3 regions of the Cupriavidus sp. 01L43 genome follow, and region 2 is predicted to be linked to each of the others. Evidence: predicted binding sites of a transcription regulator. Region 2 holds the regulator's gene; each other region holds the start of a gene.

Region 1 (9,911 bases), on a different contig from region 2:
GGCAAGGCCCAGGTGTTCGAGGCCCGCCCGCCCTTCCGTCTGATCAAGACGCTGGAGACTGGCCCGATCACCAACCACGTGAACTTCGCCCACACGGCGGCGGGCGACTTCGCCTACATCACGGTGGGCGGGCTGAATCAGGTCAAGGTGTTCCGGACCGATGACTTCTCCCAGGTCGCCACGATTCCGGTGGGCAGCCTGCCGCACGGCATCTGGCCCTCGGGCGATGGCACGCGCATCTACGTGGGGCTGGAGAACGCCGACCAGCTGGCCGCCATCGACACCGCCACCAATCAGGTAGTCGCCAACGTGCCCGTCGGACAGGCGCCGCAGGCCATCGCCTATGTGCCGAACGCCGTGCCTGAGGGCGACGGCACGCAGGGGCTCCAGCCGCTGGGGGTGGCCGGGCAGACCACGCAGCTGAAGCTGCATGGCGTCGCGAACGGCAAGCCTGTGGCCACCGACCATGCGCCGACCAGCGTCACGCTGTTCGATCAGGGGCTGCTCCAGGTCCTGCAGGCATCGGCCACCGGGTTGCAGCCCAAGCGCCCCTATGTGCTGGCGCTCGCCACCCGCGCGGATGGCAGCGGCCCGCTGGAGCCGCTCGCCGCCTTCATGGCGAATCCGGCGGGCTCGGCCATCGTCAATGCGATTGGTCCGATCCGGCAGGTGGTGCGGGACGATGCGGGGGCCGGCGCGCGCCGCTATCTCGTGATCGCCCCGTCCGAGAACGGCAAACCCGGCGCGCCTGTGCAGGTGCAGGCGCTGTAGCCGGTCCGGGGGGCCGGGAAGGTACGGCGGATGATACAAATGGCACGACATTTGCGTAGTACCTGGCAAATGCGTAGTACCCATCCCGGCCGCGCCCCACATTCCCAGCACAATGCCCCTTTCCGCCTCAACCCTCGTCCTTCGGGCCAAGCAGCTCGAAATCGAGGCCGTCCGCCTGATGGCAAGCCGCGTGGAGTTGGCCGACCTGATCGGCCAGCTGATCCACGCCTTGCAGCGTGAACGGGGGGCCAGCAGCATCTTCCTGGCCTCCGGTGGGCAACGGCTGGCGCAGGAGCGCCAGACGGCGATGGGCGAGGCGGTCCACATCGCCTCCCGGCTGGGCGAGCGCTTCGCCAGCCAGCTGGAAGCGGGCCATACGGGCACGGCGTCGATGGTGTCGTTGATGGCCTGGGTCCAGCTCGATCTGGCCACGCTGCCGGCGCTGCGCCAGTCCATCGATCAATGCCAGACCACCGCGCACGACGCCGTGGCGGCGTTCAGCCGCCTGATTGCCGCGCTGCTGGAGCTGATCTTCCATCTGGCCGATGTGGCCATGTATCCGGGCATCGCCCGGCCGCTGGTGGCCTTCGTCTACCTCGTGCAGGGCAAGGAAGCCGCCGGGCAGGAGCGGGCCGTCGGGGCGCAGATGTTCGCCTCCGGCACCTGTGCGGGCACTGCGCCGCAGCGCGTGCAGCAGTTGGTGGAAGCCCAGCAGCGCAGCTTCCAGATGTTCGAGCGCTTCGCCGACCCGTCGCTGCTCGCCGCATGGCGGCAACGGCAGGCCAGCGCCGCGGTCGCCGCGCAGGACGGCATGCGCCGCACGCTGCTGACCACGCCGCCGGGCACGGCGCTGGTGCACGACGACAGCGAGAAGTGGTTCGAAGTCTGCAGCGAGGTCATCACGGGCATGTGGACGCTGGAGATGCAGGTGGTGCAGGACCTGCGCAAGGCCTGCGAGGCGCAAATCAAGCGTTCCCAGGCCGATCTCCAGGATTCGGCCGGGCTGCTGCGCCAGCTACTGGACAACCCACCGCCCCATACCCATGCCGTCGAGCGCTTTTTCGATGTGGCCGAGCAACCCGCCGCCGCCCCTGTGCTGCCGGGCATGCCCGATGCCGGAAACGGACCCGCCGAGGTGCACGCCACCACCGTCACGTCGCTGGAGCGCCTGCTGCGCCAGCAGTCGGCGCGGCTGGCCCAGACCGAAGTGGAACTCGATGCCGCCCGGCGCGCGCTCAAGGAGCGCAAGGTGATCGAGCGCGCCAAGAACGCGCTGATGACCCGCATGGGGCTCAGCGAGGACGCCGCGTTCCGGGCCTTGCAGAAGGCGTCGATGGACAACAACCGCCGGCTGGCGGACATTGCCGAAGCGACCCTCTCGCTCACCGGCCTCGCCCTGCCCCCACAGGACGACGATGAGCACCAGGATTGAACCCGCCCGGCCGCGCGCACCAAAAGCGGGCGGCCCATGCACTACCAACGCCCCCTAGATCGTCACTTGCCCCAACCCGGCCCAACCCGGCCCCACCCGGCCCCACCCGGCGGCGGGCATGGAACGTGCGTCAGCACTGACATCGGGCTGATGACGGCCCGGCAGTGCATCACCTTGTAAAGCATCAAGGATGACGGCGTCCTGTCACGTGCCGGCCATAGGCCGGGCGGACGGACGCCGTTTGTCTTTTCTGAGCCAAACGAAGGAAACGGAGAGGAATACCCCATGGCCTATCTCGCCCCCACCGAGTTCGTCACCAAGATGGTCGATGCCGGAGAGTCCAAGCTGCTGATGTCCACGCGTGACACGCTGATCCGGTCCTATATGGCCGGCGCCATCCTGGCGCTGGCGGCAGCCTTCGCGGTGTCCATCACCGTCAACACCGGCAACGCGCTGGTTGGCGCGCTGCTGTTCCCGGTTGGCTTCTGCATGCTGTACCTGATGGGCTTCGACCTGCTGACCGGCGTCTTCACGCTCGCGCCGCTGGCCGTGCTGGACCGCCGCCCGGGCGCCACCTGGAGCGGCGTGCTGCGCAACTGGGGCCTGGTGTTCTGTGGCAACCTCGCCGGCGCCGTCACCGTGGCGTTCTTCATGGCCATCATCTTCACCTTCGGCTTCTCCGAAGCCCCGAACGCCATCGGCCAGAAGATCGGCCACATCGGCGAAGGCCGCACCGTGGGCTACGCCGCGCATGGCGCCGCCGGCATGCTGACGCTGTTCATCCGCGCCGTGATGTGCAACTGGATGGTCTCCACCGGCGTGGTGGCGGCCATGATGTCGACCTCGGTGTCCGGCAAGGTCATCGGCATGTGGATGCCCGTGCTCGTGTTCTTCTACATGGGCTTCGAGCACTCCATCGTGAACATGTTCCTGTTCCCGTCGGGCCTGATGCTGGGCGGCAACTTCACCCTCATGGACTACCTGATCTGGAATGAAATCCCGACCGTGCTGGGCAACCTGGTGGGTGGCCTGACCTTCGTGGGCATCACGCTCTACAGCACGCACTACAAGTCGGCCAGCAAGCGCGCGCTGGGCTGATCGGATCACTACCCGGTATCGAGGCGACCGCGCCATGTCCGGCGGGCTCCAGGTCAGCGTTGGCCAACACTCGGACGCTGGCCGGAAGGCGGTCAACCAGGACTTCCATGGCGTGACCCACCCCGCCGGCCACCACCGCGTGACCAAGGGGGTCGCGCTGGCGCTGGCGGACGGCATCAGCAGCAGCGCGGTCAGCCAGATCGCCAGCGCCGCCGCCGTCCGCACCTTCCTCGAGGACTACTACTGCACCTCCGAAGCCTGGACCGTGCGGCGGGCGGCGCAGTGCGTGCTGGCCGCCGTCAACTCCTGGCTCCACGCGCAGAGCCGTCACAGCGAAGCCCGCTTCGACCGCGACCGCGGCTACGTCTGCACATTCAGCGCGCTGATCTTCAAGGCGCGGGAGGCCCACCTGCTGCACGTGGGCGACGCGCGCGTCTATCGGCTGCATCGGCACACGCTGGAGCAGCTCACCGTCGATCATCGGGTCTGCGTGTCGGCCTCTGAGGCCTATCTGGGCCGAGCGCTGGGTGCGAGCCCGTCTGTCGAAATCGACTATCGGACGTGGGGCGTGGAGCCCGGCGAGATCTACCTGCTGGCCACCGACGGCGCCTACGAATACCTGGAAGCCGCCGATGTCCACCAGGCCCTGACCGCCAGCGACGACGACCTGGACCGCGCCGCGCAGACGCTGACGGCGCTGGCCCTGACGCGCGGCAGCGAGGACAACGTCACGCTGCTGCTGGCCCGTGTCGACGCCCTGCCCGAGCCCGGCGCCCGCAACGCGATGGCGCAGACCGGGCACCTGACCCTGCCGCCGCCGCTCACGCCCCGCATGCAGTTCGAGGGCTACACCATCGTCCGGGCGCTGCATGGCAGCGCGCGCAGCCACGTCTATCTGGCGACGGACGACCACAGCGGACAACACGTCGCGCTGAAAACGCTTGCCGTCGATCAACGCGACGATGCGGCCCATCTGGAGGGCTTCCTGCTCGAGGAATGGGTCGCCCGACGCATCGACAACCAGCACGTGCTGCGCCCCCACGCGGCGGACCGGCCCCGCAAGCACCTGTTCGTGGCGATGGAGTACCTCGAAGGCCAGACGCTGGCGCAATGGATGATCGATCATCCCCAGCCCGACCTGGACGCCGTGCGCGGCATCATCGCCCAACTGGCCACCGGCCTGCAGGCGTTCCACCGGCGCGAGATGCTGCACCAGGACCTCCGCCCCGAGAACGTCATGATCGACCGCTCGGGCACCGTCAAGATCATCGATTTCGGCTCGGTCCACGTGGCAGGGCTGGCCGAGGCCACGCGGCCGCCCCACGCCGCCATGCCGGTCGGCACGCTTCAATACACCGCGCCGGAGTACTTCGTCGGCGATGACGGCACGGCGGCCTCCGACCTGTTCTCGCTGGCCACCCTCGCCTACCAGATGCTGACCGGCAAGCTACCCTACGGCCTGCAAGTCACGCGCATCCGCGACCGCGCCGACGTCCGCCGCCTGCGCTACACCAGCCTGCGCGAGCAGCGCCCCGAACTCCCGGCCTGGGTCGACGACACCCTGCGGCGCGCCCTGCACTCCAACGCGCTGAAGCGGCACGAAGCCCTGTCGGAATTCGTCCAGGCATTGCGGGCGCCCACCGAGCCGCTCTGGCAACGCGCCACGCCCCCGCTGCTGGAGCGAAACCCGCTGCGGTTCTGGCAAGCGCTGGCGGCACTGCTGGGGGTGGCGGTGGTGGTCTTGCTGGGGCTGCGGGTAATGGGGGTGTAGCGGAATGGACGTAAAAAACCCGCCCAGCCTTGCGGCCGGGCGGGAAATCGCTTCCACGGGAAGGTCGGCGAAAGGGTTAGCGCACGGGTTGGCGCACCGATTTGAATGCCGCGCGGAGTTCCTCGGCAAACAGTTGCGGCTGCTCCCAGGCGGCGAAATGCCCGCCCTTGGCGGCCTGGTGGTAGTACATCAGCGAGGGGTAGGCCTGCTTGCTCCAGCTTTCCGGCGCGCGGTAAATCTCGTGCGGGAATACGCTGATCGCCACCGGCACCTTGATCTCGCGCGTCTTCTGCGCGTCGGCGCTGAAGTTGTTGTTATTGTTTTCCCAATAGAAACGCGAGGACGAGGCGCCCGTATTCGTCAGCCAATAGAGGGTGATGTCATTCAGGATCGCGTCCCGGGACACCACGCGCTCGGGCACGCCGTCGCTGTCGCTCCATTGCACGATTTTCTCGTAGGTCCAGGCGGCCAGGCCCAGTGGCGAATCAGACAACGCGTAGCCAATGGTCTGCGGCCGGGTCACCATCATTCCGCCGTAGGCGGCATTACGGCCGAAGAAGGTGCTCAGCGACTGGTAGGCATCGCGCTCCGGAGCGGTCAGTTCCGACGGCGGCGCATCGCCGCTGAGAATCGACTTCATCAGCGGACCCGGCACGGTGGCGGGCATATTCAGATGGATGGCCAGCAAGCCCTTCGGCGCCTGCCGCGCGAGGGCATCGGAAATGACCGAGCCATGGTCGCCACCCTGTGAAACATAGTGCGTATAACCAAGCCGCTTCATCAGGACATCCCACGCGCGCGCGGTGCGGTCCGGCCCCCAACCCAGTTCGGTGGGCTTGCCCGAAAAGCCGTAGCCGGGAATCGACGGAATCACGACATCGAACGCGTCATCCGCCGAGCCGCCAAAGGCGGTGGGGTCGGTCAGCGGGCCAATCGTCTTGGTGAACTCGAAAACCGAGCCCGGCCAGCCGTGCGTCAGGATGACCGGCAGGGCCTTGGGGTTGCGCGAGCGGACGTGGATGAAATGAATATCCACCCCGTCGATCGTCGTGACGAATTGGGGCAGCGCATTCAGTTCCTTCTCGGCCTTGCGCCAGTCATATTGGGATCCCCAATATTTGACGAGTTCCTGAACCTGCGCCGTCTGGATGCCCTGGGATTGATCGCTGACGATTTCCTTGTCGGGCCAGCGCGTGGCCGCAATCCGCTTGCGCAAATCGTCGAGCTGGCGCTGGGGCACATGCACCTTGAACGGACGAATACTCTCGTCGGTGCTGGCGCGCTGCGCGGCGGCAGCCTTCGGCGCCGAATCCGCGGCAAATGCCGGCTGCATGGCGCCGGCAAAGCCAAAGGCCGCGAGCACTGCCGCGCCAGAAATGGCCCGGCGGGCCAATGCGAATTGCCAAACGGATGGGGTCACTGCACGGGACATAAAGATTTCTCCTGGTTGATTCGCCCAATGCAAAGAAGTGGGCTTGTAGGGGGCTTGTACGAACCCACGCAGTGTGACCGCCAAGTGCCCGCCCAACGTGTCGCCAATGCACGGTTTTGGCTCGCCATGTATCCTCACGCGGCCAGATACATTGCGATACAGAGTCGGATGGATGGCGCGCCGGCCGGCTGATATAACTGGCCCGAAATTCGGCACCGGTACTCCCTTCGTCCCCCTCCTCAAGACCAAGAAAAAAGTGATGAACTTCGAATCATTCGCCTCCCCCGCCTTTTTCACGAATCCGTATCCGCTGTACGACCAGATCCGCAGCGCGGGCGCCCTGCTGCCGCTCGGGCGCAACATCTTTGTCACCGGCCACTTCGCGGTGATCGATGCCTTGCTGCGCGACCGCCGCATGGGCAAGACCTACCTCCAGAGCGTGGAGGCGCGCTACGGCGAAGCCGCCACGCAGGACCCGGTGTTCCAGGCGCTGAGCCGCACCTTCCTGATGATGAATCCGCCGGCGCATACCCGGCTGCGCGCGCTGCTCATGCAGGCGTTCAATCGCAAGCAGGTGGAGGGGCTGCGAGAGATTGTCGAAACCACCACGCAGGCGCTGCTCGACCGTATCGGCGACAAACTCGGCGCCAACCCCGGCGACAAACCCGAATTCGACCTGATTGCGGATTTCGCCTTGCCGCTGCCGGTGGAGATCATCTGCCGGCTGCTGAATATCCCTGCCGCCGATGGCGTCGCACTCGGCACGGCCGCCAGCCGGCTGGCCTCCGCGCTCGACCTCGCGCCGCTCAACGCCACCCAGCTCGCGGCGGCGAACGAGGCAGCGCTCGAGCTGGAGGCGTATTTCCAGACCGTGGTGGCGCGGCGACGCGCACATCCCGGGGAAGATCTGATCTCCAGCCTGCTCGGGGCGGAGAACGACGGCGCCACCCTGAGCGAGGCCGAGATCATCTCGAACGTGATCCTGCTGTTCGTGGCCGGCCATGAAACCACCTCGAACATGATCGGCAACAGCATGATCGCGCTGTTCCGGGCGCCCGCCGAGCTGGCGCGCCTGAAGTCGCAGTTGTCTGACGCCCCGGCGGTCTCGCAAGCCGTGGCGGAATGCCTGCGCTATGACGGCGCGGTGCAGATGGTGGTGCGCACGGCATTCGAAGACGTCACCGTCGAAGACGTGACCGTACCGCGCGGCAGCATCGTCTTTATGCTGATCGGCGCCGCCAACCGCGATCCGGCCGTGTACACCGACCCCGACCGCCTCGACCTCGCCCGCGACGCCACGCCCTCGCTCGCCTTCGGCGGCGGCATTCACTACTGCCTCGGCACCCGGCTGGCCACGCTCGAACTCGAATCGGCGATTGCAGGCGTGCTCGCCCGCTTCCCGGACTTGCAGCCGGTTGACCTCGATCAACTGTCCTGGCACCGCCGCAACAACCTGCGCGGCGTGGAGACGCTGCGGGTTCGCACGCGGTAACGCGGGCGGCGGCTCCCCGGGGCTGGGGTATCCTTGCGTGTCCCTTCCGCACCTACCCCAGCCACCATGACCACCCCCACGCCCAGCACGCCCCCCGATATCCGCCTGACCAGCTTTTCCCATGGGGGCGGGTGCGGGTGCAAGATCGCGCCGGGGGTGCTGTCCGAGATCCTGCGGAGTAGTGGCGGGTTGCCGATGCCGCCGGAGTTGCTGGTAGGCATCGAGACCGCCGATGACGCGGCGGTCTACCAGTTGAACGACGACCAGGCGCTGATCGCGACTACCGATTTCTTCATGCCGATTGTCGACGACCCGTTCGACTTCGGCCGCATTGCCGCCACCAATGCCATCAGCGACGTCTACGCCATGGGCGGGCGGCCGATCATGGCGCTGGCGCTGGTGGCGATGCCGGTGAACCAGTTGCCGTTGGAGGTGATCGGCCGGGTGATGGAAGGTGGGCAGGCGGTGTGCCGGGCGGCCGGCATTCCGATTGCCGGCGGGCACACCATCGACTCGGTCGAGCCGATCTACGGGCTGGTGGTGATGGGTCTCGCGCATCCGTCGAAGATCCGCCGCAACCGCGACGCCCGCGCCGGCGACGTGCTCGTGCTCGGCAAGCCGCTCGGCGTGGGCGTGCTGTCCGCCGCGCTGAAGAAGGGCCAGCTTGCCGATGACGGCTACGCGCGGCTGATCGACACCACCACGCGCCTGAACACCCCCGGCATGGCCCTCGCGGCGTTGGACGGCGTGCATGCGCTGACCGACGTCACCGGCTTCGGCATCGCCGGCCACACGCTGGAGCTGGCGCGCGGCGCCGGGCTGCGCGCGGTGCTGGACTGGTCCGCCCTGCCCCTGCTGCCCGAGGTGGCGGCGCTGGCCGGGCAAGGCCATGTCACCGGGGCGTCGCGCCGGAACTGGGAGGGCTATGGCGCCGAGGTGCAACTCGATGCCGGCCTGCCTGCCATCGCCCAGGCTCTGCTGACCGACCCGCAGACCAGCGGCGGCCTGCTGGTCAGTTGCGCGCCGCAGGCGGTGGATGCCGTGCTGCGCATCTTCCGGGAACAGGGTTTCGGCGAGGCCGCCGTGGTCGGCCGCATGGAGGCCGGCACCCCCGGCCTGACGGTCCGCGCATGAAGCCCGTCGTCCGTGTGGAGGATCGGCACGCCTTCGATACGCTGATCGATGCCCGCTCGCCCGCCGAGTTCGCCATCGATCACATTCCCGGGGCCGTGAACTACCCGGTGCTGGACAACGAGGAGCGCCGCATCGTCGGCACGCTCTACAAGCAGGCCGGCGCCTTCGAGGCCCGGCGGGTAGGCGGCGCGATGGTGGCGGCCAACCTCGCCCGCCATCTGCGTGAAGCCTTAGCGGATCGCCCGGCGAACTGGAAGCCGCTGATTTATTGCTGGCGCGGCGGGCTGCGCAGCGGGTCGATGACGACGTGGCTGCGCCTGGTCGGCTGGGACGCCCAGCAACTGGCCGGCGGCTACAAGTCCTGGCGCCGGCATGTCATCGACACCCTCGCCGTGCAGGCCCCGCTGCTGCCGCTGGTGGTGGTGTGCGGCGCCACGGGCAGTGCCAAGACGCGGCTGCTGCACGCGCTGGCCGCGCAGGGCGAGCAAACCCTGGACCTGGAGGGGATGGCACGGCACAAGGGATCGCTGCTGGGCGCCCTGCCGGATCACCCCCAGCCCTCGCAGACCGCCTTCGAAACCGCCCTCGCGGCGGGGGTCGAAGGGCTGGATTTTTCGCGCCCTCTATATATAGAGGGCGAAGGCCCGCGGATCGGCCAGCTGAACCTGCCGGTGCCGCTGGTCGCCCGGATGCGCGCCGCCCCCTGCGTGGAGATCCAGGCGGCGCTGCCGGCGCGGCTGGACTTCCTGCTGCGGGACTACGCCTACCTCGGCGAGCGGCC
Region 2 (9,911 bases):
GCAGGGCCGCCGCACAATGGCCCGGCCGGTCTGGACCGGCTCCGGACACCCGTAACCATACAGGAGACTGCAATGGCCAAGAAAATTCTGATGCTGGTTGGCGACTTCGCCGAAGACTACGAAACGATGGTGCCCTTCCAGGCACTCCAGATGGTGGGCCACGTGGTCCACGCCGTCTGCCCGGACAAGAAGGCCGGCGACCACTGCGCCACGGCCATCCACGACTTCGAGGGCGACCAGACCTACACCGAGAAGCGCGGCCACAATTTCACGCTGAACGCGACGTTTGCCGATGTCGATCCGGCTGCGTATGACGCAATCGTCATTCCGGGCGGCCGCGCCCCCGAATACCTCCGCCTGAACGACCGCGTGCTGGAGATCGTGCGCCACTTCGCCACGGCGAACAAGCCGATCGCGGCGGTCTGCCACGGCGCCCAGTTGCTGGCCGCGGCCGGCGTGCTCGAAGGCCGCACCTGCTCCGCCTACCCGGCCTGTGCGCCGGAAGTCCGGCTGGCGGGCGGCAAGTACGCCGATATTCCGGTCGATCAGGCCCATACCGACGGCAACCTCGTCACCGCGCCCGCGTGGCCGGCCCACCCGGCATGGCTGGCCCAGTTCCTGACCGTGCTCGGGACCCGGATCACCCAGTAGTCATCCAGTCGACGTACAGTAGAGCCTTCCGAACGCGGCGCCCGCCCCGGCGCCGCTGTCGCAGGAGGCATGCCGATGTGCGAGATCTTCGTCCGGGCCAATCCGGATTCCTACCAGACCCAGTCCCGCTCGCTGCGGCTGCACGGCGTGGCCACGAGCATCCGCCTGGAAAACCTGTTCTGGGAAGTGCTGGAGGAACTGGCGCAGCGCGACGCGATGACGGTCAACCAGTTGCTGACCCGGCTCCATGACGAACTGGCCGAGCATCGCGGCGAAGTGTCGCTGTCGGCCAATTTCGCGTCATTCCTGCGTGTGTGCTGTTTGCGTTACCTGATGCTGCAGGGCGAAGGGCGGATTCCAGCCGATAGTCACGTGCCGATCCGATCACTTGACGCCCACGCGGTGCTGGACGGCCTGCCGCCGTCCTGGGGCGGCGAAGGCTCCTCCCTCAATTCCTGAGCCGCTCTCTATATATAGAGGCGCTCAATCCCGCAGCAGCCGTTCCTCGGCGGACTCCAGTGCCTCCGGCGTGCCGCGCAGCACCACGATATCGCCCGGTTCCAGCACGGTCTCCGGCTGCGGATCGAAGGCGCGGATGCCGCGCCGGCGCACCGCCGTCACCTCCACCCCGATCCGCTCCAGCCCCAGCGCGCCCAGCCGGCGGCCCACGGCCGTGTGCTCGGCGCCGAGCGAGACCGAATGGAGCCGCACGGTGTCGCGCTCGATCATGTCCTCTTCGTCGTCCCGACCGTGGAAGTAGCCGCGCAGCAGGCTGTAGCGCGCGTCACGGGCCTGCTGCACGCCGCGCACCACGCGGCGCATCGGCACACCCAGCAGCACCAGCGCGTGCGAGGCCAGCATCAGGCTGCCCTCGATGATCTCGGGCACCACCTCGGTGGCGCCGGCCTTCTGGAGCGTGTCCAGCTCGGAATCGTCCACGGTCCGCACGATCACGGGCAGCGCCGGCGCCAGCTCCTGCACGTGGTGCAGCACCCGCAGCGCCGACGGCGTGTTGGCATAGGTCACAATCAGCGCGGCGGCGCGATGGATACCGGCGGCGATCAGCGCCTCGCGGCGGCCGGCATCGCCATAGACCACGGTGTCACCGGCCCCGGCGGCCTCGCGCACGCGGTCCGGGTCGAGGTCGAGCGCCACGTAGTTGATGCCCTCGCGCTCGAGCATATGCGCCAGGTTCTGCCCGCTGCGGCCAAATCCGCAGATGATCGCGTGCTTCTCGGTCTGCAGGCTCTGGGCGGCGATGCGGGTCATGTTCAGCGACTGCATCAGCCATTCGTTGGCGGCAAAGCGCAGCACGATGGTGTCGCTGTACTGGATCAGGAACGGCGCCGCCAGCATCGACAGCAGCATCGAGGCCAGGATGACCTGGATCAGCACCGGATCGACCAACCCGATACCATCGATCTGGTTCAGCAGCACGAAGCCGAACTCCCCCGCCTGCGCCAGCCCCAGCCCGGTACGGATGGCCACGCCCTGCCGGGAGCCGAACAGCCGCGCCAGCACCGTGATCAGCACCAGCTTGAACAGGATCGGCACGAACAGCAGGCCCAGCACCAGCCAGATGTGGTCGATCACCACATTGATGTTCAACAGCATGCCGATGGTGACGAAGAACAGCCCCAGCAGCACGTCGCGGAACGGCTTGATGTCCTCCTCCACCTGATGCCGGTAGGGCGTTTCCGAGATCAGCATGCCGGCCATGAACGCGCCGAGCGCCATCGACAAACCCAGCCGCTCGGTCAGCGCGGCCATGCCGAGCGTGACCAGCAGCAGGTTCAGCATGAACAGTTCCTGCGAGCGCCGCGCCGCCACCACGTGGAACCAGCGGCTCATCACCCGCTGGCCGAGGAAGAAGATCAGGCCGAGGGCCACCACGATCTTGACCGTGGCCACCCCCAGCGCCGCCGCCAGCTCGCCGGGGTCGCGCGAGAGCGCCGGGATGACGATCAGCAGCGGCACCACGGCCAGATCCTGGAACAGCAGCACGCTGATGATGTTGCGGCCGTGCTCCGCCTCCAGCTCCATGCGCTCGGAAAGCATCTTGGAGACGATGGCCGTCGAGGACATGGCCAGCGCCCCGCCCAGCGCCACCGAGGCCTGCCAGGTCAGCCCGATCCAGGCCGAGAGCGCCCATCCGGCCGCTACCACGAGCAGCATCGTCAGCACCACCTGGGAGCCGCCCAGCCCGAATACGAGCCGTTTCATCGAGCGGAGCTTGCCCAGGTTGAACTCGAGCCCGATCGAGAACATCAGGAAGACCACGCCGAATTCGGCCAGGTACTTGGTCTGGGCGGAATCGTTGGCCAGCGCGAGCGCGTGGGGACCGATCAGGATGCCCACCGCCAGGTAGCCCAGCATGGGTGGCAGTTGCAGCATGCGGAAGGCCACCACGCCAAGAACGGCGGCGGCCAGCAGCACGAGGGTCAGTTCCAGCGGAGAATGCATTCGGCGGGCTTCGGGGAAGACTTGGGGCTTGACCTGGAACGAGCCGGCCGGGCACGCGCGCCGTCCCGGCATCGGTGCCTCGCCGGGGAAACACGGCAAGCGGCGGTCGCCCGGACCCCATGGCAGAAAAGCCGGGCCGGTCGCCATCGCATTCGTTGGTATACTTCGTCGCCATGATAGCCAATTTCGATGCGGAACGAGCACTTAAGCTCGCCCGCCATACCCTCCAGATCGAAGCCGACGCCGTTTCCGCGCTGGCTGACCGACTGACGCCCGCGTTTACCAAGGCGGTCCAGATGATCCTGGGCTGCACCGGACGCGTGGTCGTGTCCGGCATCGGCAAGTCCGGCCATATCGGCCGCAAAGTGGCGGCCACGCTGGCTTCCACGGGTACGCCGTCGTTCTTCGTGCACCCGGCCGAGGCCAGCCACGGCGACCTGGGCATGATCACCCGCGACGACGTGCTGATTGCGTTCTCCAATTCCGGCGAGACGGCCGAGCTGCTGTCGATCGTCCCGATCGTCAAGCGCATCGGCGCCGGGCTGATCTCGGTCACCGGGAACCCGGAATCGAACCTCGCCAAGCTGTCCGATGCCCATCTGGACGGCGCCGTGGCCCAGGAGGCCTGCCCGCTGAACCTGGCCCCGACGGCCAGCACCACGGCGGCGCTGGCGCTGGGCGACGCCCTGGCCGTGGCCGTGCTGGACGCGCGCGGCTTTGGCGAGGAAGACTTCGCCCGTTCGCACCCGGGCGGCGCGCTGGGCCGCAAGCTGCTGACCCACGTGCGCGACGTCATGCGCACCGGCAACGGCGTGCCCGAGGTGCGTGAAAACACCCCGCTGGCCCAGGCACTGATGGAAATCACCCGCAAGGGCCTGGCCATGACGGCCGTGGTGGACCCGGACGGCCACGCCATCGGCGTGTTCACCGACGGCGACCTGCGCCGCCTGCTGGAAACCCCGCGCGACTGGCGCACCGTGCCCATCGGCGAGGTCATGCACCGTAACCCCCACGTGGTGAACCAGGACCAGCTGGCCGTGGAAGCCGTGCAGATCATGGAAGCGAACCGCATCAACCAGCTGCTGGTGGTCGATGGCGACGGCAAGCTCGTGGGCGCGCTCCACATCCATGACCTGACCCGCGCCAAGGTCATCTGAGCGGGGCCGGCGATGCGCGACTTCTTCGGCAGGATCTCCGGTCTGGTCATGCGGCTGCTGCCGCTGCTGCTGATGGCGATGGTCGCCGGCAGCACGTTCTGGCTGGTGCAGATCAACTCGCCCCATGAGGACGAGGCCGCCCAGAACCGCGCCAAGCGCCATGAGGCGGACTACTACATGGACCGCTTCTCGGCCACGGAACTGGACACGACCGGCGCCACCAAGATGCGCTTCACCGGCGTGAAGATGATCCATTTCGAGGACGACCAGACCTACGAGGTGACCACGCCGGCCATGCGCGCCTACCAGCCGGACCGCCCCCCGGTCACGGTCAACGCGGACCGGGGCGTGATGAACTCGGAGGGCTCGGTCATCGACCTGTACGGCAATGCCTTCCTGGTACGGCAACCCGGCGTGGATCCGTCGAAGGACCCGCGCATGACCGCTGCATCGCAATATTTCCAGTTGCTGGTCAATGACGACATCGTCAAGACCGATAAAGCGGTACAACTCACGCGCGGCCCGTCGGTGATGACGGCCAACGGACTGGTCTTCAACAATGTCACGCGCGAAGTACAATTGCTCGGCAACGTACGCGGCACCATCGTCATGAATCCGCCGTCGGGGCAGGCCCGGACCACGCAGTAAGCACAACAACAAGCACGCCAGGCGCCGGCAACGGATCGCCCGTCATTCTCTCAGCTGACCAACATGACCCCATCCCTGACGACGTTGTCCTGTCGCCGCATCGTGCCCGCCCTGGCGGTGGCAATCGCCGCGCTCGGCGCGACCCTGGCCCAGCCGGCCCTGGCGGAGCGTGCCGACAAGGACAAGCCGCTGGTGCTGGAGGCCAACAACGCCAGCTATGACGACGTGAAGCAGATCTACACGTTGACCGGCAACGTCGTGCTGACCAAGGGCACGATGGTGCTGAAGTCGGACGCCGCGCAGATCCGCACCGACCCCGAGGGCTACCAGTACGCGGTGGCCACGGCCAATCCGGGCCGCCAGGCGTATATCCGCCAGAAGCGCGACGGCGTGGACGAATACATCGACGGCTGGGGCGACCGCATCGAGTACGACGGCAAGCAGGAAATGTCGAAGCTGATCGGCCACGCCCGTGCGGCGCGCATCGCCGGCGCGAAGACCGTCGACGAGATCCGCGGCGCCGTGATCACCTACGACAGCCGCAACGAGTACTACACGGCTGCCGGCGGCGACAACAACACCTCCACCGGCAACCCGTCCGGCCGCGTGCGCGCCGTGCTCTCGCCGCGCGCGGACCCGGCCAGCGGCGCCGCCGCGCCGCCACCGCCGCTGGAACTGAAGCCGGCGCCCGCGCCCGGCAAGCCCTGAACCCCGGACGCGCCCGCCGCGTCACGCATGCATTGACCTGATGAACGACTCCGCCACGCTCGCCCCGAACGCCTCCGCAGCCCCGTCGGCCGCCCGTACCGACAGCAGCACGCTGGTCGTGCGCCACCTGAAGAAGCGCTACGGTTCGCGCACCGTGGTCAAGGACGTCTCGCTGGACGTGAAGAGCGGCGAGGTGGTCGGCCTGCTCGGTCCGAACGGCGCCGGCAAGACCACGTCGTTCTACATGATCGTGGGCCTGGTGGCACTGGATGAGGGCGACATCGTGCTGGACGACCAGCACATCAGCGGCCTGCCGATCCACGAGCGCGCCCGCATGGGCCTGTCCTACCTGCCGCAGGAGGCCTCGGTCTTCCGCAAGCTCAACGTCGAGGAAAACATCCGCGCCGTGCTCGAGTTGCAATTGGAGAAGGGCAAGCCGCTGCCGAAGGCCGAGATCGAACGCCGCCTGGATTCGCTGCTGGATGACCTGCAGATCGCCCATCTGCGCAACAACCCGGCGCTGTCGCTCTCCGGCGGCGAGCGCCGCCGCGTGGAAATTGCCCGGGCGCTGGCCTCCGCGCCGCGCTTCATCCTGCTGGACGAGCCGTTCGCCGGCGTGGACCCCATCGCCGTGGGCGAAATCCAGCGCATCGTGAGCTTCCTGAAGGCGCGCAACATCGGCGTGCTGATCACCGACCACAACGTGCGCGAGACGCTCGGCATCTGCGACCACGCCTACATCATCAGCGAAGGCACGGTGCTGGCCGCCGGCCAGCCTGAGGAAATCATCGCCAACGAGTCCGTGCGACGCGTGTACCTGGGCGAAAACTTCCGCATGTGACCCATCGGCCGCCGCGTGCGGCCGCGCTTCTCCCGGCCTCCACGGCGACAGCCGGGGTCGATCAGGAAGTCAGAGCGATAGGCGATAGCAATTTCCGTTCCATAGTCGGAAGGATGCGCATAGAATAGGTCGCATGAAACCGTCGCTTCAGCTTCGTCTCTCGCAACATCTGGCATTGACCCCGCAGCTGCAACAGTCGATTCGATTGTTGCAGCTCTCGACGCTTGAACTCCAGCAGGAAGTGGAACAGGCGCTGACCGAAAATCCCCTGCTCGAACGCGAAAACGACTGGATCGAAAGCCCGCTGCGGGTAGCCGCCGATGGCTCGGTCAACCTCCAGAGCGCCCCCGCGCCGGCCTCTTCCGAGCCGCAGCCCAACGGCGATGCGCGCACCGACGGCGCGTCCGGCGGTGAGGACGATAACTACAACGACAACGGCAGCGAGGACTACGGCAGCGACTGGAGCCTCGACGACTTCGCCCGCCGCCCCCAGGGCGACGAGGACGAAAAGTCGCCGATGCAGTTGCGCGATGCCGAACCCACGCTGCGCGAGCACCTGATGGGGCAGTTGGCCCCGCTGAAGATCTCGGTGCGCGACAAGGGCCTGGCCATCTTCCTGATCGAATCGCTCGACGATGACGGCTACCTGAGCGCCTCGCTCGAGGAAATCTGCACCGAACTGCCCGAGGAACTCGAATTCGAGATCGACGAAGTCCACGCGATCCTGACCCTGCTGCAGAGCTTCGACCCGCCCGGCGTGGGCGCGCGCAATGCCGCGGAGTGCCTCAGCCTGCAATTGCGTCGCCTGAAGCACTCGCATCGTGAGCTGGCGCTGACCATCGTCAATCATCATCTGGAACTGCTGGCCGTGCGGGACTACACGCGGCTAAAGAAAGCGCTCCAGGTGGACGAAATAGCACTGAAGGCGGCACACGAACTGATTCGCTCGCTGGCGCCGTATCCGGGGCACGCGTTCAACCGTCCCGAGGCCGACTTCGTGGTGCCCGACGTGTTCGTGCGCAAGAGCGGCAGCGGGTGGATCGCGGCGCTCAATCCGGATGTCATGCCACGGCTGCGCATCAACGACATGTATGCGCAGATCCTGCGCGGCGCGAAGGGCGAAACGGGGACGGCAGGCCTGCAGCAGAAGCTTCAGGAGGCGCGGTGGCTTATCAAGAACATCCAGCAACGATTCGATACGATCCTGCGTGTTTCGCAGGCAATTGTGGAACGTCAAAAGAACTTTTTCACGCATGGCGAAATCGCGATGCGCCCCTTGGTTTTGCGGGAAATAGCCGATACACTCGGTTTACATGAGTCGACCATTTCCCGGGTCACCACGAATAAGTACATGGCCACGCCCATGGGTACTTTCGAGTTGAAGTACTTCTTTGGGAGCCACGTCTCTACGGAGACTGGCGGCGCGGCCTCCTCCACGGCAATCCGCGCGCTGATCAAGCAACTGATAGGAGCCGAAGACCCCAGGAATCCTCTTTCCGACAGCCGGATCGCCGAACTGCTGGGTGAGCAAGGCTTCGTGGTCGCACGCCGCACGGTGGCGAAATACCGCGAAGCGCTCAAGATCCCCGCAGTCAATCTCCGCAAGACTTTGTAGCCGAGCCGCAACCGCCTGCCTGGTGCGGCTCTTTCAGAAGGAGAAGCGCTATGAACTTCAAGATCAGTGGACACCACCTCGACATCACGCCCCCGCTGCGTGAGTATGTGGAAACGAAACTGGAGCGAATTGTCAGGCATTTCGATCAGGTCATCGGCGTGAGCGTGCTGCTATCGGTGGACAACCACAAGGAGAAGGACCGGCGCCAGTACGCGGAAATCAATCTGCATCTGAAGGGGAAGGACATCTTCGTCGAAGCGCATCATGAAGATCTGTATGCGGCGATCGACTGTCTGGTCGACAAGCTCGACCGCCAGGTCATCCGCTACAAGGACCGCGTACAGGGCCACGATCGCGAGGCGGTGAAGTACCAGATGGCCGCCCAGCAACTGACGCAGCAGTAGACACCTGCAGGCAACCGAAAACAGAGCGGTTGCCGACCCTGCAGAGGACTGAAAAGAAGAGCTCAAGCCGCGCAATCAGCGCGGCTTTTTTGATGGGCGCGCGCCATGGCAGTGACGGTGCGGGCACCTGGAATGTTTCGTTACCTTATTGCCACGCCGGAGGGCGACCCGGGGCACCCGGGAGCGGTCAAAATGGGAACAAGTGTTCGCAAGCCGCCCGCCTCGGTGTATGCTCCGCCATACAAATAACGACAGGACGGCCCCGGGACACCCCGGGTGGGCAAGCCGGCCGGCACGTCGTGGCACCGCCGCGACCCCGGCGCTGCATCGCAAAATCGCGGTGGAGCCCTGCTCTATAATGGCCGGACGCTCCAATGCGGGCGTCCCAGACAAGATCTCGGTACCAAAGTTTCGCCCCGAATCCGGCGGGACGGCCTTCGCGCCCCGGCCCGCTAACCTGACTTCTCGCGCATCGCCCATGAATCGTTTGGCCAAATTGCTGCCACCCGGCAACATCCATCTCGACGTCACCGTCACCAGCAAGAAGCGGGTGTTCGAGCAAGCCGGGCTCCTGTTCGAGAACAACCATGGCGTGGCGCGTGCTACCGTGACCGATAACCTGTTCGCGCGCGAATCGCTGGGTTCCACGGGTCTGGGTGCCGGCGTGGCCATTCCGCATGGCCGCATCAAGGGTCTCAAGCAGCCGCTGGCCGGCTTCATGCGCCTGGCCGAGCCCATTCCGTTCGAATCGCCGGACGGCAAGCCGGTGTCGCTGTTGATCTTCCTGCTCGTGCCGGAACAGGCCACGCAACAACATCTGGAAATCCTGTCGGAAATCGCCCAACTGCTCTCGGACCGCGAGATGCGCGAGGGCCTCGCCACACTGCCCACGTCGGAAGCGGTGCATGATCTGCTGACGCAGTGGCACCCCTGACTCCCGCCCCAACGGCCGCCTGAAACGGCCTGTCCGCCCCCGAAAGTCATACGCGCATGGAACTCACCGGCGTCACCTCGCAGTCGATCTTCGACGACAACGCAGCCGATATCAAGCTCTCGTGGGTTGCTGGCCTGGAAGGGGCCGACCGGGCCTTCGACGTGGAATTCGCCCGCGAAGCCACCTCGGCGGCGGACCTCGTCGGCCACTTGAACCTGATCCACCCGAACCGGATCCAGGTGCTCGGCAAGCCGGAAATCCTGTACTACCAGCGCCTCGACGACGAGCCGCGCAAGCGCCAGATGGGCGAGCTGATCCTGCTCGAGCCGCCGTTCCTCGTCGTGGCGGACGGCATGGAGCCGCCGCCAGACCTGGAGCTGCGCTGCACGCGCTCGTCCACGCCGCTGTTCACCACGCCGGTGTCGTCGGCGGCTGTGATCGACCACCTGCGGCTCTACCTGTCGCGCATCTCCGCCCCGCGCGTGACGAT
Region 3 (9,911 bases), on a different contig from region 2:
TCCGCGATGGCGTAGAGCCGGTCCATGTCCACGGGCAGGCCGGACAGGTAGACCGGCATGATCGCCCGCGTGCGCGGCGTGATGGCGGCCTCGACGGCGTCCAGGTCAAGGTTGCGGGTGCGCGGGTCGATATCGACGAACACCGGGCGGGCGCCCACGGCGAGGACCACGTTGGCCGTGGCCACCCAGGTGATCGGCGTGGTGATGACTTCGTCGCCCGGGCCGATATTGGCCACGCGCAGCGCGATCTCCATCGTGGCGGAGCCGTTGGCGAACGTCCGCACCGGCCGGCCGCCGAACACATCGGACAGCGCCGCTTCAAACGCCTGCATCTTCGGGCCGGAAGTGATCCATCCGGAAGCAAGCACCTTGCCAACCTCGGCAATGGTCTCGGTGTCGATCTCGGGCCGCACGAACGGCAGGAAGGGCTGGGCTGCGGTAACGGTCATGGTTCTTTGTGGGGCACGGGGGCTCAGGCGCGTACGCTCAGGATCGTGCAATCAGGAAGACTCCGGCCAGTATCAGCAGGATGCCGGCTACGCGCAAGGGACCAATCATCTCGCCGAACAGCCACCACGCCGCCAGGGCGTTGACCACGTAGCCCAGCGACAGCATGGGGTAGGCGATGGACACGTCCACGCGCGACAGCCCGACGATCCACACCGCCACGCTGACCACGTACAGCGTCAGGCCGCCGATCACCGGCCATTGCGTCAGCACGCGGAACGCGGTGGTGAACAGCGTGGCGCGGTCCAGCGTGATGGCGCCCACGGCATTGGTGCCGGCCTTGAGCAGCAACTGCGCGGCGGCGTTGAGCATCACGCCGGTCAGGATGAAAGCGAAAGTCGAAAGCGTCATGACGCGGGCTTGGGTTCCGGAGTGCCTGCCGGTGCCGGGGCACCGGACGGCGGAAAGTTGCTGACCACGACGCGCCGGCTATCGCGCGCCACCACATGCATCGGGACCTGCCGTGCCGACAGCTCGTCGTAGAGGCTCGGGTCCATGATGCCCAGCGCGGGCTGGCCGTCGCGCCAGCGCGCGATGAACTGGTCCAGTGTGGGAATCCACTGGTCCGGGGCCTGCTGCACGCCAAATTCAAGCTCATCGGGCTCCTCCACCATCGTCAGCGGATGTCCCAGGTAGAACGGCAGGGTATGGTCGAGTACCCGCACGCCGTACAGGGGCATATCGTCTTTCAGCACGGCACGGATGGCGGGCACCAGATCCACGCCGGACGCCCGCCGGCCCATCACTTCATGGCCCATCAGGCCGATGGTGCAGGTCAGGAACATCGCCAGCGCACACGCCGTGATGCTGGGGAACAGGCCCCTTGACTGCAACAGCTTGCGCGCCAGTATCGTGCCGCCCAAGAGTACGGCAAACGCGACGCCCGTGTACACGGCAAACGTGCGGAAGACCTCGTTTGGATTGGACGGGCGATGCAGCGTGGCCACATACGGCGTGGCCAGCAGGCCCACCACGGCCAGCGCCATCAGCGCGTTGACCTGGCGTTGCCAGGAGCGCTCGGTGATGTCGTCCAGCGCCACGCCGGCCAGCATCGCCAGCGCGGGGAAGATCGGCACGATGTAACCGGGCAGCTTGGAGCCGGACATGCTGAAGAAGACGAAAATCGCCACGGCCCAGATCAGTGCCATCAGCGCGGGCTGGAACGGCTTGCCGCCGGCCCCGCGCGCGGCCCCGGCGCGCTCGCGCACGGCGGTCCACATGCGCGGCGTCAGGCCCAGCCACGGCAGGAAGCCCAGCAGCAGCAGCGGCACGAAGTAGAACGGCGTGCCCTTGCGCGCATGCACGGTGGACGTATAGCGGTCCCAGTGCTCGTGGATAAAGAAGAAATGGGGGAATTCGGGGTTGCGCGAGGAAATCAGCCAGAACCACGGCACCGTGACGACCAGCATGACGACGATGCCGGACACCAGATGCAGGCGCCGCCACAGCGCCAGATCGCGCGTGATCAGCGAGTAAACCACGAGGACCAGGCCCGGCAGCGCGATGCCGACCAAACCCTTGGTCAGGATGGCGACGCCCATGGCGACCCAGCAGGCCAGCATCCAGCCGCGCCGGGCGGCGGGCGTGGCGTCCGGATGCTGGGCAAGCATCATGCAGGCCAGCACGCACGCGAGCGCGCCGGACAGCGTCATGTCGAGGGCGTTGAAGTGGCCGGCGATGCTCCACATCGGCGCCGCCAGCAGGGCCAGCCCGGCCAGCAGGCCGGCACGCGCGCCGAACCAGCGCGTGGCGGCGAGCACCGTGACGCCCAGCCCGAGGATGCCCGAGAGCGCCACGCACAGCCGCGCCTGCCAGTCGCCCACGCCGAAAGCCTCGTAGGCCAGCGTGGTGACCCACATATGGAACGGGGGCTTCTCGAAGTACTTCAGGGCGTTGTAGTGGATGGTCACCCAGTCGCCGCTGGCGAACATCTCGCGCGAGATTTCCGCGTAGCGGCCTTCGTCCGGCTTCAGCAGGTGCCGGAAGTCGAGCGTGCCGAACCAGACCAGCAGGATTGCGATGACGACCAGGGCAATCATGCCGACGGGTAGCCCGGCATAGCGCGAGGGCGTGGAACTACGCATAACTCTCCTGAAATGGCCGGCGAACCGGAAGCGATGTGGCCCCGGTTGTGCAGCAGACACCACACAACGCCGCAGGGCCGGATTCGGTGGACACGCATTCCCCGCCGCGGTGAGAACCTCGCGGAAGGGCAGGGGTTCCCCTGGAACGACCGGCCATGGCCGATTTGCTCCCCCGTCCGGTCGCCAAATTGGCGCGCAATGTTAGCACGACGCGCCGGTGCCGCCGCCGGCCAGGATTCCCCATGTGCCGGATTCGCGTAATACTGGCGGCTGCACCGCGCCACGATCAGTCCCGGCAGGCCGGTTTGTCGAATCCTCAGGAAACTACGATGAAAACGGCCCTGATGTCCGGTCTCTGTTTCAGCCTGCTCACAGTGGCGAATGGAGCACATTCACAGGCATCGGAGCCGACTGCCGAAATCGCCCAGATTGCTCAGACCGCCCCGGCCGCCCCGGCCGCCCCGGCCGCCGACGCCGCGCCCGTGGCCGGCATGTCCCCCGTGCCCATGCCGGCCGGTGCAGCCTTGTGCGACGCCCCGTGGTTCCGCTCCGGCTCCCGCGTGCAGATGGAAGGCGACGGCGAGATGCCGATGTCGATCACCATGACGCTGCGCGAGGTGATGCGCACGGCGCGCGGCTGCAGCGCCCAGCTCGAAGTGCGCTCCAAGTCGGCGCTGTCGGCGCTGATGGGCCCCCCGGTGGTGATGGACCAGGTGCACGAGATCAATATCGACCGCAGCAGCGCGACCATGCGCACGCGCATCGACAGCCGCAACGCGGTGATCAACGCCCGGGCCCGATATGCGCGGATGTTCGGCGAGGCGTCGTTTACGGGTAGCGGCGTTTTCAACTATGCCGGCGTGGAGATCAAGGAGGGGGCGATGCTCGAGGGCGAGACCTTCCAGTCGAGCGTCTCGCTGAAGATCTATCCGCTCGGCGCCGACGAGGTGGTGGGCACGATGCAGGCCCTGCATGCGTCGATCATCGTCGGCTCCCGCATGGTGGGGCGACGCCAGATGATCAATACCGTGATGGGACGCAAGGAGTGCATGCCCATCACTTATGAGAAGCGCACCTCGCTGGGCCCGTTGATGGTGGGCGACGAGATCCTGCAGCTGGAGCCGAGCGTGCTGCACGTCACCGACTGGTACTGCCCGATGGAGGCCTTCGTGCTGCGCACCGAAGTCCGCCAGAACAACAAGGTCCAGCGCGTGGACGTGACCGGGCTGGAAATGCTGGACCCCGAGGCCCCGGCGGAGCGCTGACACCCGCATCCGGCCAATAAAAAACCCCCCAATGTCTTGGGGGGTCTGTTTCCGCACGGGAAGATCCGTGACCGGCCAGCGGCCAATCAGTTGCCCTGCGTGGGCTTCTTGGTGGTCTTCTTGGTCTTGTCCTTCTTCGGCTGGCCCGACTGATCCACCAGATCCGCACGGGTGCTCTTGTTCGCGCCCTGGCTGTACGGGTCGAACTTGTCGCCGGACTTCGCACCCTGGCTGTAGGTGTCGAATTTCTCGCCGGACTTCGCGCCTTGCGAGTACGGGTCGAACTGCTTCTTGTCCTGTGCGATGGCCGCCACGGAGGCGGTAGCAAGGCCCAGCGCAACTGCGGTGGCGATGATCTTGTTCATGGGATCTCCTGAGTGGTGCCGCCTTCCGGCGGTTCGCGTTGTGCGGGCTTACCGGCCAGTAAACAGCATGTCAGCCCGCTCGGGCCAGTGTGTCCAAGGCCGGTGAAGCCGTCAACTCAGGGGTTTTCCGGGGGCGGCAGCGCGGTGCCGCCCCGAGATGGATGCCGAAAAGTGCTTATTCGGTCACGGCGTCAGAGGGGTGCTTCCAGGCCTGTGTGACCTCGGCGGAGGGCGCCAGCGCGAGGTTGGTGCCACGCGTGCCAATCGGCTGCTGGAACCAGCGCTTTTGCAGCGCGACCACGTCCGGCGTGGCGAAGGTGCCCGCCAGCGCCTGATCGACCAGCCGCTTCCACTCCGGGTCCGCCTTGGACATCATCAGCGCGTTCTGCTCCACCGACAGCGCCGGGCCGACAATCACGAACTGCGACGGATCCTTCGACTTGGCGCGCAGCCCGGCCAGCAGCACATCGTCCATGACGAAGGCCTGGGCGCGGCCCGTCTCCAGCAGCAGGAACGACTCGCCATGATCCTTGGCGTAGACGTCCCGATAGCCATAGTCGGCCTTCAGGCGTCGCACGTGGCGGTCGCCGGTGGAGCCGGCGCTGGTCACCACGGTCTTGCCACGCAGATCCTCGAGCGACTTGATACCCGAATCGGCCCGTACCAGCATCCGCACCGTGGATACATAGTGCGAAACGCTGAACGCCACCTGCTTCTGGCGCTCCAGCGTATTGGTATTGGGCGCGCAATCGAGGTCGACCAGCCCATTGACGACGGCCGGAATGCGGTTCTGCGGCGTCAGCGGTAGCCAGCGCACCTTGATCTCCTTCAACCCGGCCTTGACGCGGGCGGCCTCGGCGGCACGCAGGCAGAGATCCACCGCATACCCGGCCGGCTGGCCCTTGTCGTCGGCAAACGAGAACGGCAACGCCGATTCCCGATAGCCGAGCGTAATCGTGCCCGTCTCGCGAATCTTGTTGAGAACCGGGCTATCGGCATGGGCGACAGCAGGCGCCACTACCCCGGCGAGCAGGGCAGCAGCGGCAATCAGGCGTTGCAGGGACGAAAACGAGGCAAACGGCGACATGGGATCCGAGGGTGCTGACGAAAGCGGCAAGGGTATACCCCGGGCCTGCGGCGCAGGAAGGATATTCTCGTCATAAGCAAATGCCCGGTTTTGGGGAATGGGCCGCGCTACGTCAGCCGGGAGCTGTCGCAGGCCATCAACGCCCAGACCACCGCAAACGGGAGCGCACACAGGACGCGGGTCCGCATGCGGGTGCGCCTGGCCAGCAGGGACCAGAGGGCGAGGGTGCTGGCGGTCCATGCCGCGGCGCACGCGACCAGATAGTTTTGCTGTGATTGATAAGCCCACATCGAAGCCGCCGGGCCTTCCGAGCCAAATGGATATTCGTGCGGCGCGGTCCACGCGCTAACCTTGTTACACCCGTAACGTTTGACCCCCATCCGTCCCTGCACCAACAAGGTACAATCCCGCACCTTTGTATCGTTCTCATAACAAATGGGCACCCGTCCTTCTCGTTTGGCGTGCATTGACGCGCTGAAGGCGGTCAGCTCACAGCTGATCGTGTTGCACCATCTGGCCTTCTACGGGCCGATGTCCGATGCCGCGCACGCCCTTGCCCCGGGGCTGATTGGCTGGCTGGCCGACTATGCGCGCATTGCCGTGCAGGTCTTTCTTGTTGTCAGTGGTTTCCTGGCCGCGCGCAGCCTGGCGCCGGGCGGGATTCTGACGGCCGCGAATCCGCTGGGGACCATCTGGCGCCGTTATCAGAAGCTGGTGGTGCCGTTTGCCGTTGCCATTCTCGTGGCGATTGCCGGGGCTGCGCTGGCGCGCACCTGGATGACGCATGACTCCATTCCGGCCGCCCCGCACTTGGCGCAGTTCGTCGCGCATCTGCTGCTGCTGCACAACATTCTCGATGTGGACGCGCTGTCCGCCGGCGTCTGGTATATCGCCATCGACCTGCAACTGTTCGCCTTGCTCGTGATGGTGCTGTGGGTGGCGCGCGCGGCGCCGCGTCGGCGCCTGCCGTGGGGCATGGCGCTGGTGGGTGCGCTGGCCGTGGCGTCGCTGTTCTGGTTCAACCGCGACGCCAGCTGGGATATCTGGGCGATCTATTTCTTTGGTGCCTATGGCATGGGCACGCTGGCGTACTGGGTGTCGAACCCGGGGCGCTCGCCGATGGCGCTGATCCTGCTGGCCTCGCTGGGCGTGGCGGCGCTGGTGGTGGACTTCCGGCTGCGCATCGCGGTGGCGCTGGCCACGGCGCTGCTGCTGGCCATCTCCCGGCGCGGGGACTGGCTGGAGCGCTGGCCCGGCGGCCGTCTGGCGGATCTCTCGGCCTATTTCGGCAAGATTTCCTATTCGGTCTTCCTGGTCCACTTTCCGGTTTGCCTGGTAGTCAATGCGGCGGTCTCGCACCTGGCGCCGGGGCAGCCCGTGCTCAACGCACTGGGCATGGGGGCCGCCTGGGTCGCCAGCAATCTGGCCGGGGCGGTGTTCCATCGCTATGTGGAATCGGTCGATGTCCTCCATGTGTTGCGCGAGGCGATCTGGCCGGCGCGTGAAAAGTCGGTCACTTCCGAGGCCTGATGCGGGCCTTAGCGCCTTAGCGCTCTCAGCTGTATGTCGGCACCAGCGCCTTGCGGGCGGCCGGGTCCTCGATGACCCGGCGCCAGTCCGCGGGCGCCCCGTGCGACATCCCTCCCACGGGCACCATGCCCGACACCTTGCCGGACGGCAGCACACACCGCACGCGCGGCCCGGGTGCGCGCTGGGCCTCGCCGGCCTGCGCCGGCACCGTCACGCAGGACGCAGGCAGCGGGCTAGCCGATGCCGCATGCGCCGCCACAGGCGCCAACACGCTGAGGGATGCGGCGACTGCCGCTAAGGCGGATAGTAATTTCATGATGTTCTCCATGCTGTGGCTGGCCCCGTCTGGGGCGCGATGCAGCCAGTATGGAAAATGCCTGTCGACCTCGACATAGCCGAAATCCTAAATTGACCCCATCGCCCTGATGGTGCCCACCGCCTCGCCTTGGCGCGGGCAACGCACTGCCACGGTGCGTTCGGCGCAACACCTACCGTAACAACCCCACTTGGGCGATGGCACGAACGTTGCCTAGTATGGAGATACAAACCTGACCATTTGGTCAGGATTCCAGATACCGGGGCATCCGGGGAAGAGGCTGTCATGTCCGATCACATCGTCCTGACCTCGCACGCGCGCCGCGACAAGCCGGCCGAGCCGATCCACTGGGGCGCCCCCACGGCGGCCGAGCGGGGACCGGTCATCGCCAGCCTCACGGACCTCACGCGCCGCAACGTGATCGGCACCCACGCCGGGGCCTATGCGATCTATCGCGCGCTGGCGGTGGCCTCGGGCAGCCTGCAGCGCGCGCATCGGCCGGATTTGACCGACACGGCGCCGGCCGAGTCCATCGGGCCCCATGCCCAGTGGGGCGATCCGGACAAGATCGTCTCGCTGGACCCCTGGGGCCACCTCGTTTCCACCGTCTTCGCAGACCGCATCGCCGCCGGCGTGGACATCCGCCCGACCATCGCCGTCACGCGCGCCCATATCAATATGCCGGAGCTGACGGCGGCCATCGCCGCTGGCCGGCTGGTGCCCGATGGCGAGATCCTCTATCCCAATGGCGATGTGCGCGTGACCAAGGCCGCCGTGGACCCGGTCTGGTACCTGCCGGGCCTGGCGCGGCGCTTCAATATCAAGGAAAGCATCCTGCGGCGCAGCCTGTTCGAGCAGACCGGCGGCATGTTCCCGGAACTCGTCACGCGGCCTGACCTCAAGGTCTTCCTCCCCCCCATCGGTGGCATGACGCTCTATTTCTTCGGCGATGTGGCCAAGCTGGGCCAGCCGGAGACCCGCGTGGCCTGCCGCGTGCACGACGAATGCAATGGCTCGGATGTGTTCGGCTCCGACATCTGCACGTGCCGGCCCTATCTGGCGCACGGCATCGAGGTCTGTATCGAGATGGCGCAGCAGGGCGGCGTAGGCCTGGTGGTCTATAACCGAAAGGAGGGCCGCGCGTTGGGCGAGGTGACCAAGTTCCTGGTCTACAACGCGCGCAAGCGCCAGGTGGGCGGCGACCGCGCCGAAACCTACTTCGCGCGGACCGAATGCGTGGCGGGCGTGCAGGACATGCGGTTCCAGGAACTGATGCCCGACGTCTTCCACTGGCTGGGCATCCGGCGGATCGACCGCTGGGCGTCCATGAGCAATATGAAACATGGCGCGCTGACCGCGCAGGGCATCGAGGTGGTGGAGCAGGTGGCCATTCCCGAGGCGCTGATCCCGGCCGACGCGCGCGTGGAAATCGATGCAAAGGTGGCGGCGGGGTACTTCACGCGGTACACGCCGCCGGACGCCGACGAACTCGCCCTGGCAAAGGGCAGGGGGTTGAACGAATGAACCAGCATCCCGAAGGAGGGCAGGACGCACGGATCGATGGCGATGGCAGCGGCTGGCACACCCCGGTGCCGCCGGACCATCCCGCCTCGGCGCTGTTGAGCGCGGAGGCTGTGCGCAGCCGGTGCGCCATCGTGACGGAATACGTGGCGGCGGGCGAGTCTGCGCTCTTTACTTGGCATCCAGACCGGGTGCACGCCGTGGCGGACTACGTGGCGGCCACCATCCGGCGCCGCTACCGCGACCTCAAGGTGCCGTATCACAGCCGCTGGCGCCATTTCGAGAGCGGCGGTCCGGGCGAGGAAAAGCTCGACCGCTGGCAGATCCTGTGCGAGCGGGCGGGCATGTCCGGCGCCGATCATTGCGAGGAACGCGCGCGCATCGGCATCGACCTGGTCATCCCGAGCGTGCTGCTCGATGCCGGTGCCGGCCCTGACTGGCGCTACCGCGATCCGGCCAGCGACCTGATGCTGACCCGCTCCGAGGGGCTCGGCGTGGCCAGCTTCGATCTCTTCGCGCGCGGCGGCTTCTCCGCCGAGCATGGCGACCCCTTGCGTGCCGATGGCGAGCGGCTGGCGCGCATGGACGCCTCGACCATCGCCACCGCTTTCCAGGTGGCCGCGCACAACCCGCTGGTGGGGCTGGAAGGCCGCGCCGGCCTGCTGCGCCGGCTGGGGGAGGTGGTGCAAGCCACCCCGGCCGTCTTCGGCACGCCGGCCCGGCTCGGCAATCTGTACGACTACTTCGCCAAACATGCCGTCGATGGCCGCATCGAGGCCAGCTTCGTGCTGCGCACGCTGCTGGTGGCGCTCGGGCCGGTCTGGCCGGGCCGCGTGCAGCTCGATGGCATCTCGCTGGGCGACTGCTGGCACCATGAAGCCGCGCCCGACGGGCTGGTGCCGTTTCACAAGCTCACCCAGTGGCTGACCTATTCGCTGCTGGAGCCGCTTGAGGACGCCGGCCTCACCGTCACCGGGCTGGACGCCCTGACCGGCCTGCCCGAGTACCGCAACGGCGGCCTGCTGTTCGATTTCGAGCTGATGGTGCCGCGCAACCCCGATTTCGCGGCGGGCACGCACACGGTGGATGAGCCGGTGATCGTGGAATGGCGTGCGCTGACCGTGACCGGGCTCGACCTCGTGGCCGAAGGGGTGCGGCAGGCGCTGGGCGTCACCCAGGAGGATTTTCCGCTGGCGCGGGTGCTGGAGGGCGGCACCTGGGCCGCGGGCCGGCGCA

The links. Region 2 encodes sigma-54, which starts transcription at its own class of promoters, with help from an activator protein. Its sites were predicted from a motif close to TGGCANGNAANCTGCTTT; they were not measured.
Region 1: a site for sigma-54 is predicted at 2,318-2,335, ahead of AC1DP9_RS10005 (formate/nitrite transporter family protein). Genes of this name have one in related genera too.
Region 3: a site for sigma-54 is predicted at 7,353-7,370, ahead of AC1DP9_RS21465 (GTP cyclohydrolase II). Genes of this name have one in related genera too.

What each region holds. Positions count from the first base shown of each region.
Region 1 covers NZ_JBFTSH010000004.1:256,660-266,570, forward strand. The annotation lists gene AC1DP9_RS09995 (YncE family protein) at 1-771, shown strand, start outside; gene AC1DP9_RS10000 (nitrate- and nitrite sensing domain-containing protein) at 884-2,203, shown strand; gene AC1DP9_RS10005 (formate/nitrite transporter family protein) at 2,489-3,301, shown strand; gene AC1DP9_RS10010 (bifunctional protein-serine/threonine kinase/phosphatase) at 3,336-5,072, shown strand; gene AC1DP9_RS10015 (epoxide hydrolase family protein) at 5,149-6,405, opposite strand; gene AC1DP9_RS10020 (cytochrome P450) at 6,764-7,996, shown strand; gene selD (selenide, water dikinase SelD) at 8,063-9,130, shown strand; gene mnmH (tRNA 2-selenouridine(34) synthase MnmH) at 9,127-9,911, shown strand, end outside.
Region 2 covers NZ_JBFTSH010000003.1:9,568-19,478, forward strand. The annotation lists gene AC1DP9_RS06900 (DJ-1/PfpI family protein) at 73-651, shown strand; gene AC1DP9_RS06905 (ribbon-helix-helix domain-containing protein) at 727-1,110, shown strand; gene AC1DP9_RS06910 (monovalent cation:proton antiporter family protein) at 1,135-3,114, opposite strand; gene AC1DP9_RS06915 (KpsF/GutQ family sugar-phosphate isomerase) at 3,288-4,271, shown strand; gene lptC (LPS export ABC transporter periplasmic protein LptC) at 4,284-4,919, shown strand; gene lptA (lipopolysaccharide transport periplasmic protein LptA) at 4,983-5,627, shown strand; gene lptB (LPS export ABC transporter ATP-binding protein) at 5,668-6,468, shown strand; gene AC1DP9_RS06935 (RNA polymerase factor sigma-54) at 6,602-8,083, shown strand; gene hpf (ribosome hibernation-promoting factor, HPF/YfiA family) at 8,134-8,487, shown strand; gene AC1DP9_RS06945 (PTS sugar transporter subunit IIA) at 8,966-9,421, shown strand; gene hprK (HPr(Ser) kinase/phosphatase) at 9,478-9,911, shown strand, end outside.
Region 3 covers NZ_JBFTSH010000015.1:3,032-12,942, forward strand. The annotation lists gene AC1DP9_RS21425 (DegT/DnrJ/EryC1/StrS family aminotransferase) at 1-449, opposite strand, end outside; gene AC1DP9_RS21430 (DMT family transporter) at 487-858, opposite strand; gene AC1DP9_RS21435 (glycosyltransferase family 39 protein) at 855-2,591, opposite strand; gene AC1DP9_RS21440 (hypothetical protein) at 2,921-3,856, shown strand; gene AC1DP9_RS21445 (amino acid ABC transporter permease) at 3,943-4,221, opposite strand; gene AC1DP9_RS21450 (amino acid ABC transporter substrate-binding protein) at 4,397-5,308, opposite strand; gene AC1DP9_RS21455 (acyltransferase family protein) at 5,744-6,838, shown strand; gene AC1DP9_RS21460 (hypothetical protein) at 6,864-7,154, opposite strand; gene AC1DP9_RS21465 (GTP cyclohydrolase II) at 7,440-8,678, shown strand; gene AC1DP9_RS21470 (URC4/urg3 family protein) at 8,675-9,911, shown strand, end outside.